4 regions of the Shinella sp. OV683 genome follow, and region 3 is predicted to be linked to each of the others. Evidence: predicted binding sites of a transcription regulator. Region 3 holds the regulator's gene; each other region holds the start of a gene.
The links. Region 3 encodes PhoB, which activates phosphate uptake and scavenging genes when phosphate is short. Its sites were predicted from a motif close to TGTCATNNANCTGTCAT; they were not measured.
Positions count from the first base shown of each region.

Region 1 (3,763 bases), 610 kb from region 3:
CCTTCGGCGTCGACGGCGCAATTATCCGGCATGCCGAACCAGCCGTTCTTGGTCGTTGAGGTCGAGAAGGATGCGCCGACATCGGCAACCGAAGGATCGCCGCATTTCAACAGCACTTCCCAGGTCGACTTGGTCGAGGCGAAATCGCTGTCGGTCTCGGTGATTTCGATGATGTGGCCGAACTTGTTCTTGGCGCGTGGATTGGCGGCATCGAGCTGCTCGTCCTTGCGCTTGGAGTTGTTGGTCAGCATGCAATAGACCTTGCCGGTCTTCGGGTTGGGCTGCACGTCTTCCGGCCGGTCCATCTTGGTGGCGCCGAGCAGGTCAGATGCCAGGCGGGCATGGATCACCACATCGGCCTGCGAGGCAAAGCCGTTCTCCGCCGTCAACGGTCCCTGGCCGTGGACCAGCGGCATCCACTCCATCGTGCCGTCTTCGCTGAACTTCGCGACATGCAAGGTGCCGTCGTCGAGCAGCTTCATATTGGCGGCGCGGTCGTCCGGGTTGAACTTGCCTGCACTGACGAACTTGTAGACATAGTCGAAGCGTTCGTCGTCACCGCAATAGACGACAACGCGGCCGTCCTTATTGACGATCGACTCGCAGCCTTCATGCTTGAAGCGACCGAGTGCTGTGTGCTTGACCGGCTTGGATGTCGGATCGAATGGATCGACTTCCATCACCCAGCCGAAGCGGTTGGCTTCGTTGGGCTCCTTCTCGATGTCGAAGCGATCGTAGAACTGGCTCCATTTGTATTCGTTGCCGGGAATGCCGAGCCGCTTGTAGGCGGCATATTCCGGATGGCCTTCCTTGAGTTCGCCGGCGAAGTAGTTGTTGATGTTCTCTTCCGACATCAGCCAAGTGCCCCAGGCGGTGACGCCGCCGGCGCAATTGTTGATCGTGCCGAGCACGGCGGTGCCGGTGGGATCGGCCTTGGTCTTCATGCGGTCATGGCCGGCGGCCGGACCGGCAATGCTGATCTCGGTCTTTGAGGTGATGCGGCGATTGAACTTGCCGTCCAGCACCGGTTGCCATTTGCCGTCGACCTTCTTGATTTCGACGATGGTGCCGCCATGCGCGGCCATCTCGATATCCACGAGGTCCTTTGTATGCTCACCCATGATGACGGCGTCTTCTTCCTTGCCGTCGACAGTATGCTTGCCGATCGTTGCCCAGGCGGGGAACATCAGTTCGGCATTGGTATATTCATGATTGACGACCAGCAGGCCGTGGTCGGGATTGCCCTCGAGCGGAATGAAGCCGACATAGTCGTTATTGTAGCCGAACAGCTTTTCCTGGTCGGCGGCGCTCTGCTTCAGCGGGTCGAATTCCGGGCTGTCGGCAAACAACTTGTCGCCCCAGCGCAGCAGCACATCGGCGTCATAGCCGGGCGCGACATGGTGCTTTTCATCGATACCGACTTCGATTTCCTCGAAGTCGAAAGCAGGCTTGGTCGCTGCGCGGGCCTGGTCTGCGGCAATCAGCGCCAGCGGGCTAACGGTCGTGGCGATTGCGGCGACGGCCAGCGAACCGCCGATAAAGCCGCGACGCGAGAAGCGACGGTTGATGATGTCGCCCATGGTCGGGTTGGTGGAACAGTTCGAGCCGTAATCTTCCTTGGCTTCGCGCAGGTCTTGCGGGGTCTGGGAAAAGTCGAGATTGTGGTCATTGGCGAGATGGTCCATGATATCGCTCCTGTGGGGGAAGTTTACCAAAACCTTCTATGCGTTGCCGGGTGACACCTGTGTGACGGGTGGCTAAATAAATACCATCCGTCAAACGTCTCCCGCTTGAAAATTGATAATGCGCGCATTGCGCATTTCCGGAAAGTGCGCCCGCCGTCATGTTCGAACTCATTGCCCTGATTTCCATCGTCCTTGCCATCGCAGCCATATCGAGTGCACGCGGCGCCCGGGCCCGGCTCGATACCGAGCTCGCCACGATCAAGCTTGAATTGAAGCGGTTGGAGGGACTTGTCGGCACTGCGCCTGCACGCGAACCCGCCGCCGAGACGGTGGAAGAGATTGCCGATGCAGTGACGAGCCCCGAAGCCGGGGCCGCACTCGCTGCTGAGATCCCTGCCGAACAGATCACCGACGCTGTCGATGCACAGGAAGCGCTAGAGACGCCCGGCGAAGAGCCACAGCCGATCGCTGCCGCCGTCGCTGCACCGGCCAAACCCAAGGAATCCTTCGAGTCGAAGCTCGCCGCCCGCTGGAGCGTCTGGGTCGGCGGGCTCGCACTGGCTTTCGCCGGTATCTTTGCAGTCAAGTATTCCATCGATCAGGGTCTTCTGAGCCCTCAGGTTCGCCTGACCCTTGCCGCACTCTTCGGCGTCGTGCTGATGGGCGTGGGCGAGTGGGTGCGTCGCCGCACCGACACGACCACCGTCAAGACATTCGCCAATGCGATGATCCCGGGCATCCTGACCGCCGCCGGTACACTAACGCTGATGGGCGCGGTGTTCGTCGCGCATGGCGTCTATGAGTTCATCGGCCCTGCTGCGGCCTTCCTTCTGCTCAGCCTGATTTCGCTCGCCACGCTGGCGCTGTCACTGCTGCACGGGCAGGGGCTTGCGGGTCTCGGCCTGGTCGCCTCCTTCGTCACGCCGCTTCTTGTCACTTCCGCAGCGCCGAGCCCTTGGCCGCTGTTCGGGTTCCTGTCCGTCGCCTGGATCGCCAGCACGTTTGCCGCCAAAATTCGCCATTGGCGCGTCACGCCGGCCATCGCCAATGTCGGCCTGTCCGCCTGGGCATTCCTTTATACCGTTGGTTCCAAGCCGTTCGAGGTCGCCCCGGTCGCACTGGCGATGCTGATCATGATCGCCGGCCTTGCCTTCATCTGGCCCGGGCGCTGGGTGTTCGTTTCCGCCGAACCCGATGTCGACCCGATCGACGGGCAGGTGCCTGCAGCCAAGCCTGCGCGCGTGCCGGGCCCATGGGAGCAGGTGTTGCTGCCGCGCCATATCGCCAATACGTTGACCGCAGCGCTCGGGGCGATGGTCGTTGCCGTCGTCTTCCTGGCACCGGATCTGTTCAGCACCGGCTACATCTTTGCGGGGTTCATAGCTCTCATCGTCGCGCTCGCGCTGTTCGGCGCTTCGCGCAGCTATGCCACCTATCCGGCCATCGGCTCGGCGCTCGCGGCGATTGGTGGCATTCGCATCGTCATTTTCGGCACGGCATCGATGGGGTTCAATGCACCGGATGCCAACGGCCTGCCGGCCTATATCGATCCGACCTGCGTGTCGTGGATCGCGCTGGGGCTCGGCCTGTTTTTCGCCGCGCTCGGCATAGCGGTCAATGTTCTCAAACATGGCGAGCAGTCACCGCATGCAAAAATCTGGACGGCCATCGCGACCGTGACGCCCTTGCTGCTGGCGACCATAAGCTTCGTGTTCTTCGGCAACTACAGCTTCGACCTCAAGCATGGTCTGTTTGCCATCGTCCTCGGCATCTTCTATCTCGGCGCCGCGCAAATCGCCTTCCGCGGATCGGAATTCGAGGACCGCTACGTCTTCACCCGCGATCTGTTCGTTGCCGCATCCTGGGCTGCATTCGTCTATGCGCTGATTGTCATGACCAACGATATGGTGACCACGATTGGCGCAGCCGTGCTTGGCTTCGTCTATCTGCTGGCGCAGCGTGTCCGCAATTGGCCGATCCTGCCCTGGGCGATGGCGGCAGCGGCGATCTTCGTTGCAGGCCGCATCGCCTGGCAGCCCACCATCGTCGGCGTCGATCATCTCGGCAAGACGCCGGTC
Region 1 is NZ_CM173543.1:4,000,769-4,004,531, reverse strand. It holds gene ACXHRN_RS19415 (PhoX family protein) at 1-1,685, opposite strand, end outside; gene ACXHRN_RS19410 (DUF2339 domain-containing protein) at 1,844-3,763, shown strand, end outside.
Region 1: the regulator PhoB is predicted to act here: its motif matches at 1,736-1,752, upstream of ACXHRN_RS19415 (PhoX family protein).

Region 2 (3,763 bases), 2.1 Mb from region 3:
GCGGCGAGCAGCAGCGTGTCAACATCGCCCGTGGTTTCATCACCGATCATTCGGTGCTGCTGCTGGACGAGCCTACCGCCTCGCTCGATGCGCAGAACCGCGCCGTCGTGGTGGAAATGATCGCCGAGAAGAAGGCCAAGGGCACGGCATTGCTCGGGATTTTCCACGACGAAGACGTCCGCAACCTCGTCGCCGACAGGATCGTCGACGTCTCCTCCTTTTCCGCACGAAAGGCCGCAGCATGAGCAACTTAGCCGAAATCTCGAGCCTGACCACCAGGCTTGGCGAAGAGCCGTTGGTTCACCCAACCGCAGTTATCACCCAGTCGACGCTCGGCCGTTTCACCGAGATCACTGAACACTGCAAGATCACCGAAACCGCGATCGACGATTATTCCTATGTGATGGAATATGGCATGATCTGGTGCGCGAAGATCGGCAAGTTCGCCAATATCGCCGCCAATGTCCGCATCAACGCCACCAATCATCCGCTGACACGGCCGACCTTGCACCACTTTACCTATCGCTCCGGCGACTATTGGCCGGATGCCGGGACCGACACCGACTTCTTCGCGCAACGCCGTGCCAATTATGTGTCGATCGGCCATGACACCTGGATCGGCCATGGCTCCACCATCCTGCCGGGCGTCAAGATCGGCAACGGCGCTGTTGTCGGTGCGGGCGCCGTCGTCTCCAAGGACGTCGAGCCCTACATGATCGTCGGTGGCGTGCCGGCGAAAAACATCCGGCCGCGCTTTTCCGAGAAAATTGCCGAGCGCTACGAAAAGCTCGCCTGGTGGGATTGGGATCACGCGAGGATCGGCGCCGCGCTCGACGATTTCCGCGATCTCGGCGCGGAGGAATTTCTAGAGAAGTACGAAGGCGGGCAGTAACCGGATCGCCGATTGGCAACGGCTATTGCCCGTCGGAAACCTTAGGCTTCGACACTGTGTGGTCGGCAATTTTCATGCTCTTCTTTGCATCTCGGTAGAAGGAATAACAGAGTGCAATAATACTCAGCGCAAGAAGTGGGGCGGCGATAATCACAAAAACGGCAATAGACTGCCGGCTGCCGTTTTCAATTAAACTCCATATCCTGCACGAGGCATAGATCATGAAAATCGGGAACAAAGTCAGCGCAACCCTGTCAGATCGAGGCCAAGTCCTCCAGATCACACTTAATACACGATGGAAATTCATAGTGGCAGACGCCTCTTGCAGCAACCAGCAAGATCATAACGCGTTTGCGATCGATGGCGATATAGGATCCGCGCTTCGTTGGTAAACAAAGCTTGAAATTGCACCACTTCCGACGCTGTGGATTGTCATCCAACTGTCACTCAACTGACACCGCAGCGTCAAGCAAGACAGCTAATCCGGTCACAAAGCATAAAACAAGAAAATAGGGATTGGCGGAATGTTCGAATTCAGAAATGTCACGCGACAATTCGGCAAGAAAATTGCTGTCGACAATGTCACGCTCGACATTCCTGCCGGCCAGATGGTCGGCATCATCGGACGTTCCGGCGCCGGTAAGTCCACTTTCCTCCGCATGATCAACCGCCTGGCCGACCCGACATCCGGCACGATTCGTTTCGGCGACCGTGACGTATCGCGCCTCGGCGGTTCCGAGCTGCGCCGATGGCATCGCGATTGCGCGATGATCTTCCAGCAGTTCAATCTCGTACCGCGCCTCGACGTGTTGACCAACGTGCTGCTCGGCCGCCTCAACCATCGTTCGACAGTCTCCAGCATCCTCAACATGTTCACCCGCGAAGAACGGATCATGGCGATTGCCGCGCTTGAGCGCCTCGGCATCGAGCAGAGTGCGTTGCAGCCCGCCGGCACGCTTTCGGGCGGCCAGCAGCAGCGCGTCGCCATTGCCCGCGCCCTGATGCAGGAGCCGAAGGTGTTGCTCGCCGACGAGCCGATCGCCTCGCTTGATCCGCTCAATGCCAAGATCGTCATGGACGCACTGAAAAGCATCAACGAGAATGACGGCATCACCGTCATCACCAACCTGCACACGCTTGATACGGCGCGTGCCTATTGCCAGCGCATCATCGGCATGGCTGCCGGCCGCGTGGTGTTCGACGGCGGTCCCAAGGACCTCAATATTGAGGCCGTCCAGAAGATCTACGGCGCCGATGGCGCCACCCTTGATGAATCCATTACTTCAACCAGCATCAATACCCCGGTCGCAGCGATGGCTGCATCCGCCGAAATCAAGCCGCTGGTGCTGCACGGCGTCTGAGCGCCGATTCCGAAATCGCCCGCCCGCGTCAAAGGCACAATCCGAGTTGACCCATGTTCCGCACAAGCGGACTGACTGGAGACGAACCATGTTGAAGAAAATCCTCTTTGCCGCGACCGCTCTTTGCGCGCTCGCCGGCGCTGCTGCAGCTGAAGACCTCAAGGAATTCCGCGTCGGCATCATCGGTGGCGAAAATGAAGCCGACCGTCTGAAGTCCTACCAGTGCATCGTCGAAAAGCTGCCTGCCGTCATCGGCGTCGAAAAGGTCTCGCTGTTCCCGGCTGCCGATTATGACGGCGTCGTACAGGGCCTACTCGGCGGCACGCTCGATTACGCCGAACTCGGCGCTTCCGGTTATGCCAAGGTCTATCTCGCCAATGCCAAGGCCGTCGAGCCGATCCTGACCACCGTCCAGACTGACGGCTCCAAGGGCTACTATTCGGTCATGGTTGCCCGCAAGGACAAGGGCTTCAAGTCGCTCGCCGACCTGAAGGGCAAGAAGCTCGGCTTCGCCGATCCGGATTCCACGTCTGGCTATCTCGTGCCGCTCGTGACCCTGCCGGAAAAGCTCGGTTCGCCGGTCAAGGAATATTTTGCTGAAACCGGTTTCGGCGGCGGCCATGAAAACCTGGTCCTCGAAGTGCTCAAGGGCACCTTCGACGCCGGTACGACCTTTGCTTCGGGCGTGGGCGAATTCAAGGATGGTTACACCTCTGGCAACCTGCGCAAGATGGTCGACAAGGGTATCCTGAACATGGACGACCTGGTCGAACTGTGGCGTTCGCCGTTGATCCCGAACGGCCCGATCGTCGTTCGCACCTCGCTCAACGAAGACATGAAGACCAAGTTCAAGGCTTTCATGCTTGGCCTGCCGAAGTCCGACCCGGCCTGCTTTGCCGCGATCGAAGGCGGCGAGTTCCAGAGCTTCACGGAAGTAACGCCGGACTTCTACAAGCCGATCATCGACGCCCGCAAGTCGACGATCGGCGGTTGATAGACTGAAACACCCAGACGCCGTCGGAAATGATTTCCGGCGGCGTTTTTGCGGCTGGACGACAAAGGATTGAGATCATGGCGGCAATCGCCCCACTCGGCGAAAATGGTGCGCGGGTCGAACGCCACTGGCAAGAGCTGGCGGCCAAGCGCCGCCTCTACTCTTTCATCGGCATTGTGTTGTTCCTGCTCGCGCTCGGCGGCTCGCTGTGGTTTGCCAACGACACCAATTCCGGCAAATTCTTCGATCGCCTGCCGCATGTCTTCGATTTCGTCCAGGAACTGATCCCGCGCGACCCGTGGGAAATCTTCCGCGCCATGTTCGACCTGCCCTCGCCCTATGACGACGGCAGCCTCAAGTACAATTATGTCGAGGGCCGCTACTATATTACCCAGACTTTCTACATTCCCGAATATTTCTACAAGATGCTGGAGACGGTGAATATTGCCATCTTCTCGACGCTGATCGGCATGACCTTCGGCTTCGCCCTATCCTTCCTCGCCGCGAAAAACCTGA
Region 2 is NZ_CM173543.1:2,512,039-2,515,801, forward strand. It holds gene phnL (phosphonate C-P lyase system protein PhnL) at 1-245, shown strand, start outside; gene ACXHRN_RS12030 (DapH/DapD/GlmU-related protein) at 242-892, shown strand; gene phnC (phosphonate ABC transporter ATP-binding protein) at 1,417-2,253, shown strand; gene phnD (phosphonate ABC transporter substrate-binding protein) at 2,342-3,247, shown strand; gene phnE (phosphonate ABC transporter, permease protein PhnE) at 3,325-3,763, shown strand, end outside.
Region 2: the regulator PhoB is predicted to act here: its motif matches at 1,323-1,339, upstream of phnC (phosphonate ABC transporter ATP-binding protein).

Region 3 (3,763 bases):
CCAATCCGGATGACCAGCGCACCCAGGATTATATCATGGGCCGCTTCGGCTGATCATTTTTCGCCTGCATCAGCAGGCATGGGGTTCTCGTCATGGTAACATCACATATCTATTCCGTCTTTGACGACGAGTTGAAGCATCTTGCCCGCCGTATCGCAGAAATGGGCGGCATGGCCGAACAGATGGTATCCGACTCGATCCGCGCACTGGTCACGTCAGACGCTGCCCTTGCACAGCGGGTGATCTCGCAGGACGTGGTCGTCGACCAGACCGAGCGCGACATCGGCGACAATGCGATCCTGATGATCGCCAAGCGCCAGCCGGTTGCCTCGGATCTGCGCGAAATCATCGGCTCGATCCGTATCGCCTCCGACCTCGAACGCGTCGGCGATCTCGGCAAGTCCAATGCCAAGCGCGTCATCGCCGTCCAGAGCTCGGGCATCCCGCGCCCGCTGGCACGCGGCATCGAACATCTCTCCGAACTGGCCCTGTCCCAGCTCAAGGACGTGCTCGACGTCTATTCGACGCGCTCGGCCGAGAAGGCGGAAGCCATCCGCCTACGCGACGAGGAAATCGACGCCATCTACACCTCGCTGTTCCGCGAGATGCTGACCTACATGATGGAAGATCCGCGCAACATCACGCCCTGCACGCATCTGCTGTTCTGCGCCAAGAACATCGAGCGCATCGGTGACCACGCCACCAACATCGCCGAGACCATCTACTACATGACGACCGGCGAGCAGCCGGCCGGCGAGCGCCCCAAGGATGACAATACGGCATCCGTCATTCAGCAGCCCGCCGAGTAAAAGATAAGCCATCCGCGCCCGATTGGCGGGCGCGGATCCGAGATCTGCCCGAGCCCACCGCCAAGCGGTATGATAGCGGGGCAGATGACGACTGCGAACGGAGCAAGCCCTTATGCAGCCAAGAATCATGGTTGTCGAAGATGAAGAAGCGTTGGGCACTCTGCTCAGCTACAATCTCGAAGCCGAAGGCTACGACGTCGAAGTGATCCCCAGGGGTGACGAAGCCGATATCCGCCTCCAGGAACGCGTTCCCGATCTTCTGCTGCTCGACTGGATGCTGCCGGGCGTCTCGGGCATCGAACTGTGCCGTCGCCTGAGGATGCGTCCCGAGACCGAGCGCCTGCCGGTGATCATGCTGACGGCGCGCGGCGAGGAAAGCGAGCGCGTGCGCGGGCTTTCCACCGGCGCCGATGATTATGTCGTCAAGCCGTTCTCGACGCCGGAGCTCATGGCCCGCGTCAAGGCGATGCTGCGACGTGTGCGCCCGAACGCCATCTCTTCGTTGCTCAAATGCGGTGACGTCGAGCTCGACCGCGAGACCTACCGCGTCCATCGCCGATCGCGCGAAATCCGCCTGGGACCGACAGAGTTCAAGCTGTTGGAATTCTTCATGGCGTCGCCGGGTCGGGTATTCTCGCGCTCGCAGCTTCTCGATGGCGTGTGGGGCCACGACATCTATGTCGATGAGCGCACCGTCGACGTCCATGTCGGCCGCCTGCGCAAGGCACTCAACCTCTCCAACATGCCCGATGTGATCCGCACCGTTCGCGGCGCGGGCTATGCGATGGAAGTCTGAGCGCCGGAGCGCTTACGACCCCGGCAGCACTCTGATCCCATAGAGGCGGATGGCGCGGCCTTCGCCTGTCAGGTCGCTGTTGATGACGATGTAGCCCGGATCGGTTGGGCCGAGCTTGCCGTCGAAGGCAATCGGGATCAGCTCATCGACCCGTTCGTTGGTGATGGTGAAGCGATGCCGGCCGCAATCGCCGAGCGTCGTGAACTCGCACTGGATATAGATCTGCGCCGGCTTGTCGCCATCGGCACGCAAGGTAATGGCCAGCGTCGACTTCTTGCCGGCGAGATCCTGCAGGATGCCGGCCGGCACTTCGATCCGCACTTCGCCATCCTTGTCCGGCGAATTGGAAGCGATGGTGACAGCTGCGCCATCGCTGTCCGTCACGTTGCCGATGACAGCATCGCCGCTGGCGGTAATCTGCGCCTTGCCATTCGGCTTGAAGACATCGACCCAGTCGCCGGAGAAACCGCGCAACGGGTCGAGCCTGGTACTCTTCTCGTTGGGATCGAAATTCTCGCTTTGTAATTCCTTCGGGATCAGGTCGAAATCCGAATTGCCCTTTAGGGCGGCATCGAGCATTCCCGTCGTGTAGACCCACCAGACGCCGGCCGCGACCACGCCGATGAGCACGGAATAGACGAATAGCGAGGCAAGCCACGAGCCTTTTCGGCGGCGCCTGGTGCGCCTCTCCGGTGTGACTGTGCGGCCCTCGGGCGTCGACGGCTCGGCCCAGGCGGGATCCTCCTCTTCACGGATCACCTGACCCTGCTTGCGTGCTGCTTTACGAGCCTGCTTCCTGTTCTTGCCCTGGCGCTCGTCGCGGATGGCGGAAAGCCCCGACAGCGAGCCGTCTTCTTCCTCCGCATAGTTGTCGCTGGCAATGGACCGTTCTCCTGTGACAACTGGCGGCGGCGCAACATGCTCGATCACCGGATTCCGCCGGAAGACCTCCGCCTGCCGCATCGGCTCGGGCTCGTTGAGCGTCGGTTCCGGCTCGATCGTGTCTTCCCGTTCCATCGGTTCGGCGGGCGTATCTTCAACGATGGTTTTTTCCAGCCGCGCCGCACTACGCAGTTGCTCTAGTTCTTCGTCCTCGATCGCGCGAATGGTGATTTCCAGCCGCTGGCGCTGCCGCTCGACTGTCTCGGGGTCCTCGATCTCCTGCTTGCGGAGCCCGGCGTCCAGTGCGTTGCGCGCCGATTGATAGATACGCGAGCGGATTTCCGGATTGGACCGCTCTGCCCGTTCCAATGCGTTTCGGATCGCCTGTTCCAGTCCGCTCAATATGCCATACCCTGAAGGCGCCGTGTCTGGCGCGAGAATTTCATTCTTCGGTAACCATTCGATTCCGCCTTTGCAAGCGCCGGGCACCGCAACGGCCATCGCTCCCCCGCAAAAATCCCAATGGCGGAGAAAAATGGCTTCCTTCGGGCGGAGGAGAAAATTCAAGGTTGAACAATTTTTGCAAATGACGATATCTTGCAGAAAGGATGCGCCGACCTTTGGCGGATTCCCTTATCACATCGCTTTCTGCCGGATCGACCCATGACACTGCCTGCTATTCTCAAAGACAATCTGCGCATTCCCGTCGTTGCCGCCCCGCTGTTCATCATTTCCCATCCCGACCTGGTGATCGCCCAATGCAAGGCCGGCGTGGTCGGTTCGTTTCCGGCGCTGAACGCTCGGCCTGAAAGCCAGGTGGATGAATGGCTCGCCGAGATCACCGAGACGCTTGCCGCCCATGATGCGTCCAGCCCTGAGCGCAAGAGCGCCCCGTTCGCCGTCAACCAGATCGTCCACACCACCAACCGGCGGCTGGAGCACGACCTGCAGATGTGCGTCAAATACAAGGTGCCGATCGTCATCTCCTCGCTCGGTGCCGTGCCCGAAGTCAATGACGCCATTCATTCCTATGGCGGTATCGTGCTGCATGACGTTATCAACAACCGTCATGCCAATTCGGCCATCCGCAAGGGTGCCGACGGCCTGATCGCGGTCGCGACCGGGGCAGGGGGCCATGCCGGCAAGCTCTCGCCCTTTGCACTGGTGCAGGAGATCCGCGAATGGTTCGATGGGCCGCTGCTGCTCTCCGGCGCGATTGCCAATGGCGGCGCCATCCTCGCGGCACAGGCCATGGGCGCCGACATGGCCTATATCG
Region 3 is NZ_CM173543.1:4,609,386-4,613,148, reverse strand. It holds gene pstB (phosphate ABC transporter ATP-binding protein PstB) at 1-53, shown strand, start outside; gene phoU (phosphate signaling complex protein PhoU) at 93-809, shown strand; gene phoB (phosphate regulon transcriptional regulator PhoB) at 922-1,605, shown strand; gene ACXHRN_RS22225 (hypothetical protein) at 1,618-2,889, opposite strand; gene ACXHRN_RS22220 (NAD(P)H-dependent flavin oxidoreductase) at 3,151-3,763, shown strand, end outside.

Region 4 (3,763 bases), 2.3 Mb from region 3:
TAATGTCGATGAGGTCGCCTTCGCGGCCGCCGTCGAGCATCGCATGCGTAAACGAGCGGTCGATCTTGAGGCGGTCGATCGGAAACTGGCGCAGCAAGTTGATCGAGGACAGGCCGATGCCAAAATCATCCAGCGCAATGCGCACGCCAAGATCCCTGAGGCCGGCAAGTCCTGCACCAATGGTGCCGATATCGGCAGCCAGCGTCGACTCGGTGATCTCGATCGTCAGGCGTGACGCCAATAGCCCCGATGAGGCGAGACAGTCGCCGATATGGGCGGCAAAACCGGGATCGCGGAGCTCCTCGGCACTGGCATTGATGGCAAGCCCGATATGCTCCGGCCAGGATGTTGCATCCATGATCGCCTGGGCCACGACCCAGCGGCCCACGGCGGCGATATGGCCGGCACGCGCCGCCATCGGCAGGAAATGTTCGGGAAAGATTACGCCGCGCTCGGCATGCCGCCAGCGCACCAGCGCTTCGAAGGACTGAATGTCGTTGTCGATGGCGCCGACAATCGGCTGGTATTCCAGGAAGAAATCGCCGTTTTCGAGCGCCAGCGCGATTTCGTGCTCGAATGCCATCTGTGCCTGCATGAAGCGACCGAGGCCCTCCGTGTGAAAAGCGTGTGACGAGCCCGGTATGTCCTTGGCGATATAGAGCGCGAGATCGGCGCGCTTCAATACATCAATCATCGAATGATCTCCGGCCTCGACATGAGCAATGCCGATCGAGACGCCCGTGAGTGCCCTGCCCGCCTTCAACATAAAAGCCTCGCCGGCCTTTGCCTCGATCACCTTGCACAGGCGCTCGACGTCGCGTTCGTCAGGTCGACCGCTGAGGGTGACGACGAACTCGTCACCCCCAAGTCGGAAGAGACGCACGAGGGGGCCGAGCGTCTGCTTCAGTCGGTCGGTGAACAGTCGAAGCAGTTCATCGCCGGCATCGTGGCCAAGCGTGTCGTTGACATGCTTGAATTTGTCGAGGTCGAGCAGCAGCAATGCAGGGCGAAAATCGTCCTGCGGCCGCATCTCGATAAAGCGGTCTATTTCCTTCTCCAGCGCCAGCCGGTTGGGCAGGCCCGTCAGCCGGTCATGAAGCGACAGGTTGACAAGATGACGCTCGGCCCGTTCGCGCGCCTTGAGCTTGGTGCCGAGCGACGCAATCGTCTGGCCGTACTGATACGACAGAGTTCCGGTCAGCAGCGGCACCGCGAACAGCAACACGTGCGCTGGATCACCCAGCCGCACAAAAATATCAAAATTTCCTCCGGACTGGAGGAACTCCGTGGAATAACTGATGAAGGGCAGCAACGCCCCGATTGCCGAGCCAACGAACGCATGTCGTTGGGGAATACCCGGCAGCAACGCTCGTAACATCATGTTAACCGCTCCTGCAATGAGTCCGGACGCTAGCGGCCAATCCTTAAGTTTTCCTTAGGAAGAGCGGCTCAGGGAGGCGCCAAAATGCGATATACACAAGTCCTGTCATCAAACTTTCGCCGTACTGCAATATTTCCCGCTCCAGCTAGTCACAAGGAGCGAACCAATGACGCAGATGGCGCGGCCTCGCCGCTTCGGTTTGGATGAAAAGCTGAAGGGCGCACTCCTGCAGCACAAGGCACTGAGTTTCGACGGCATGTCGGAACGGCTGTTCGGTTTGTTGTTCTCCGGCCTTGTCTATCCGCAGATCTGGGAAGACCCCGAAGTCGACATCCGCGCCATGGAGCTTCAGCCACATCACCGCGTCGCCACCATCGCCTCGGGCGGCTGCAACATGCTGACCTATCTGGCGCACGGGCTGAAATCGATCGACGTTGCCGATCTCAATGCCAGCCATATCGCCCTCAACCGCCTGAAGCTCGCAGCCTTTGCCCACCTGCCCTCGCATCCCGACATCATGCGCTTCTTCGGCATGGCCAACGAACCCGCCAATTCCAAGGCTTACGACCGTTTCATCGCATCCCATCTCGATCCGGTCAGCCGTCGCTACTGGGAAGGCCGCCGCCTCAATGGCAAGCGCCGCATCGAGGTGTTCAACGGCAATTTCTACCGCACCGGGTTGCTCGGCCGCTTCATCGGCGCCAGCCACATCGCTGCCCGCCTCTATGGCATCGACCTCGGCGAATTGATGCAAGCCCGGACAGTCGAAGAACAGCGCGACTTCTTCGATCGCAAGATCGCGCCGATCTTCGACCGCAAGGCCGTCCGCTGGATCACCGCCCGCAAGAGTTCGCTTTTCGGCCTCGGCATTCCGCCACGCCAGTTCGATGAACTTGCCAGCCTCGCCAATGAGAAGACACTCGCCAAGGTGCTGCGCGAACGGGTCGAGAAGCTCGCCTGCGACTTCCCGCTCAGCGAAAACTACTTCGCCTGGCAGGCCTTCGCGCGCCGCTATCCTGCCCCTGGCGAGGGCAAATTGCCGCCTTATCTCGCACTTGCGAACTACGCCCCGATTCGAGACAATCTCGGCAAGGTGACGATGCATCACGCCAATTTCGGCGCGGTCCTCGGCGCCAAGACAGACGGCTCGATGGATCGCTTCATCCTGCTCGATGCACAGGACTGGATGACCGACGAACAGGTCAACGAAGTCTGGGCTGAAATGACCCGCACCGCGGCTGAAGGTGCACGCATCATCTTCCGCACGGCGGCCGAAAAGAGCATCGTCGCTGGGCGCTTGCGTCCGGAGATCGACCGCCAGTGGCGCTATCTCTCGGAGCAATCGGTCAATCTCGGCAAGGCCGACCGCTCGGCGATCTACGGCGGATTCCACATCTACGAGAAAATCTGATGAGCGAAGCATCGACCCACGGCCTATCGGGCCACTCGCATCTGATGGATCAGGTGTATCGCCGCCAGCGACACATCTATGATCTCACCAGAAAATATTACCTGCTCGGCCGCGACCGGCTGATCCTGCAACTCGACATGAAGCCGGGCCAAAGCCTGATGGAAATCGGCTGCGGCACGGGTCGCAATCTGGCGGTGGCGAGCCGGCTCTACCCCGGCATCAACCTCTATGGCCTGGACATCTCCTCGGAGATGCTGGCCACCGCGCGCAAGTCCCTGGCTGGCGAAGGCAATTATGACGCCGTGCTGAAACTCGGCGATGCGGCACGCTTCACATCGGCCGATTTCCACGTGGCTGGTTTCGACCGAATCATGATCTCCTACGCGCTGTCGATGATCCCCGAATGGGAGAAGACCATCGAGATGGCGATCACGGCGCTCAATCCCGGTGGCTCACTGCATATCGCCGATTTCGGCCAGCAGAGCGGCCTACCCCGATGGTTCCGGACCTTGTTGCATAGCTGGTTGAAGCGCTTCCATGTGACGCCGCGGGCACGGATGAAGGCCGTCGTCGAAGCGGCGATCGCCGACAAGTCCTATCGGCTGGAATTCATCCCGCATGCGCGCGACTATGCCTGGATCCTCGTCGTTCACAGGATCTGACGGCCTAAATATCTGATTATTTTGACAGTTAACGTGCCATATCTTGGCATGTCAGCAAATTCCGCTTGAAACTAACGCAATTTTTACGATGATGGTGGAGAACGGAGGTTCGAGCCTCCATTCGGTATTCGCCGTCGCGGATACGCTGCAAGGGGGCGGTGTTTATTTGCGTATCTCCGGGGGATCAATGCGCCGTTTCGCACTTGTCATCCTGCCATTGCTCCTCGCATTGGCTTCCTGCACATCCACGGACTATGACCTGGTCGAAACCGCTTCGATTCGGCCGCCGCGGTTCCAAGACAAGGATCC
Region 4 is NZ_CM173543.1:1,379,156-1,382,918, reverse strand. It holds gene ACXHRN_RS06605 (putative bifunctional diguanylate cyclase/phosphodiesterase) at 1-1,381, opposite strand, end outside; gene ACXHRN_RS06600 (BtaA family protein) at 1,548-2,792, shown strand; gene ACXHRN_RS06595 (class I SAM-dependent methyltransferase) at 2,792-3,454, shown strand; gene ACXHRN_RS06590 (glycoside hydrolase family 25 protein) at 3,642-3,763, shown strand, end outside.
Region 4: the regulator PhoB is predicted to act here: its motif matches at 1,485-1,501, upstream of ACXHRN_RS06600 (BtaA family protein).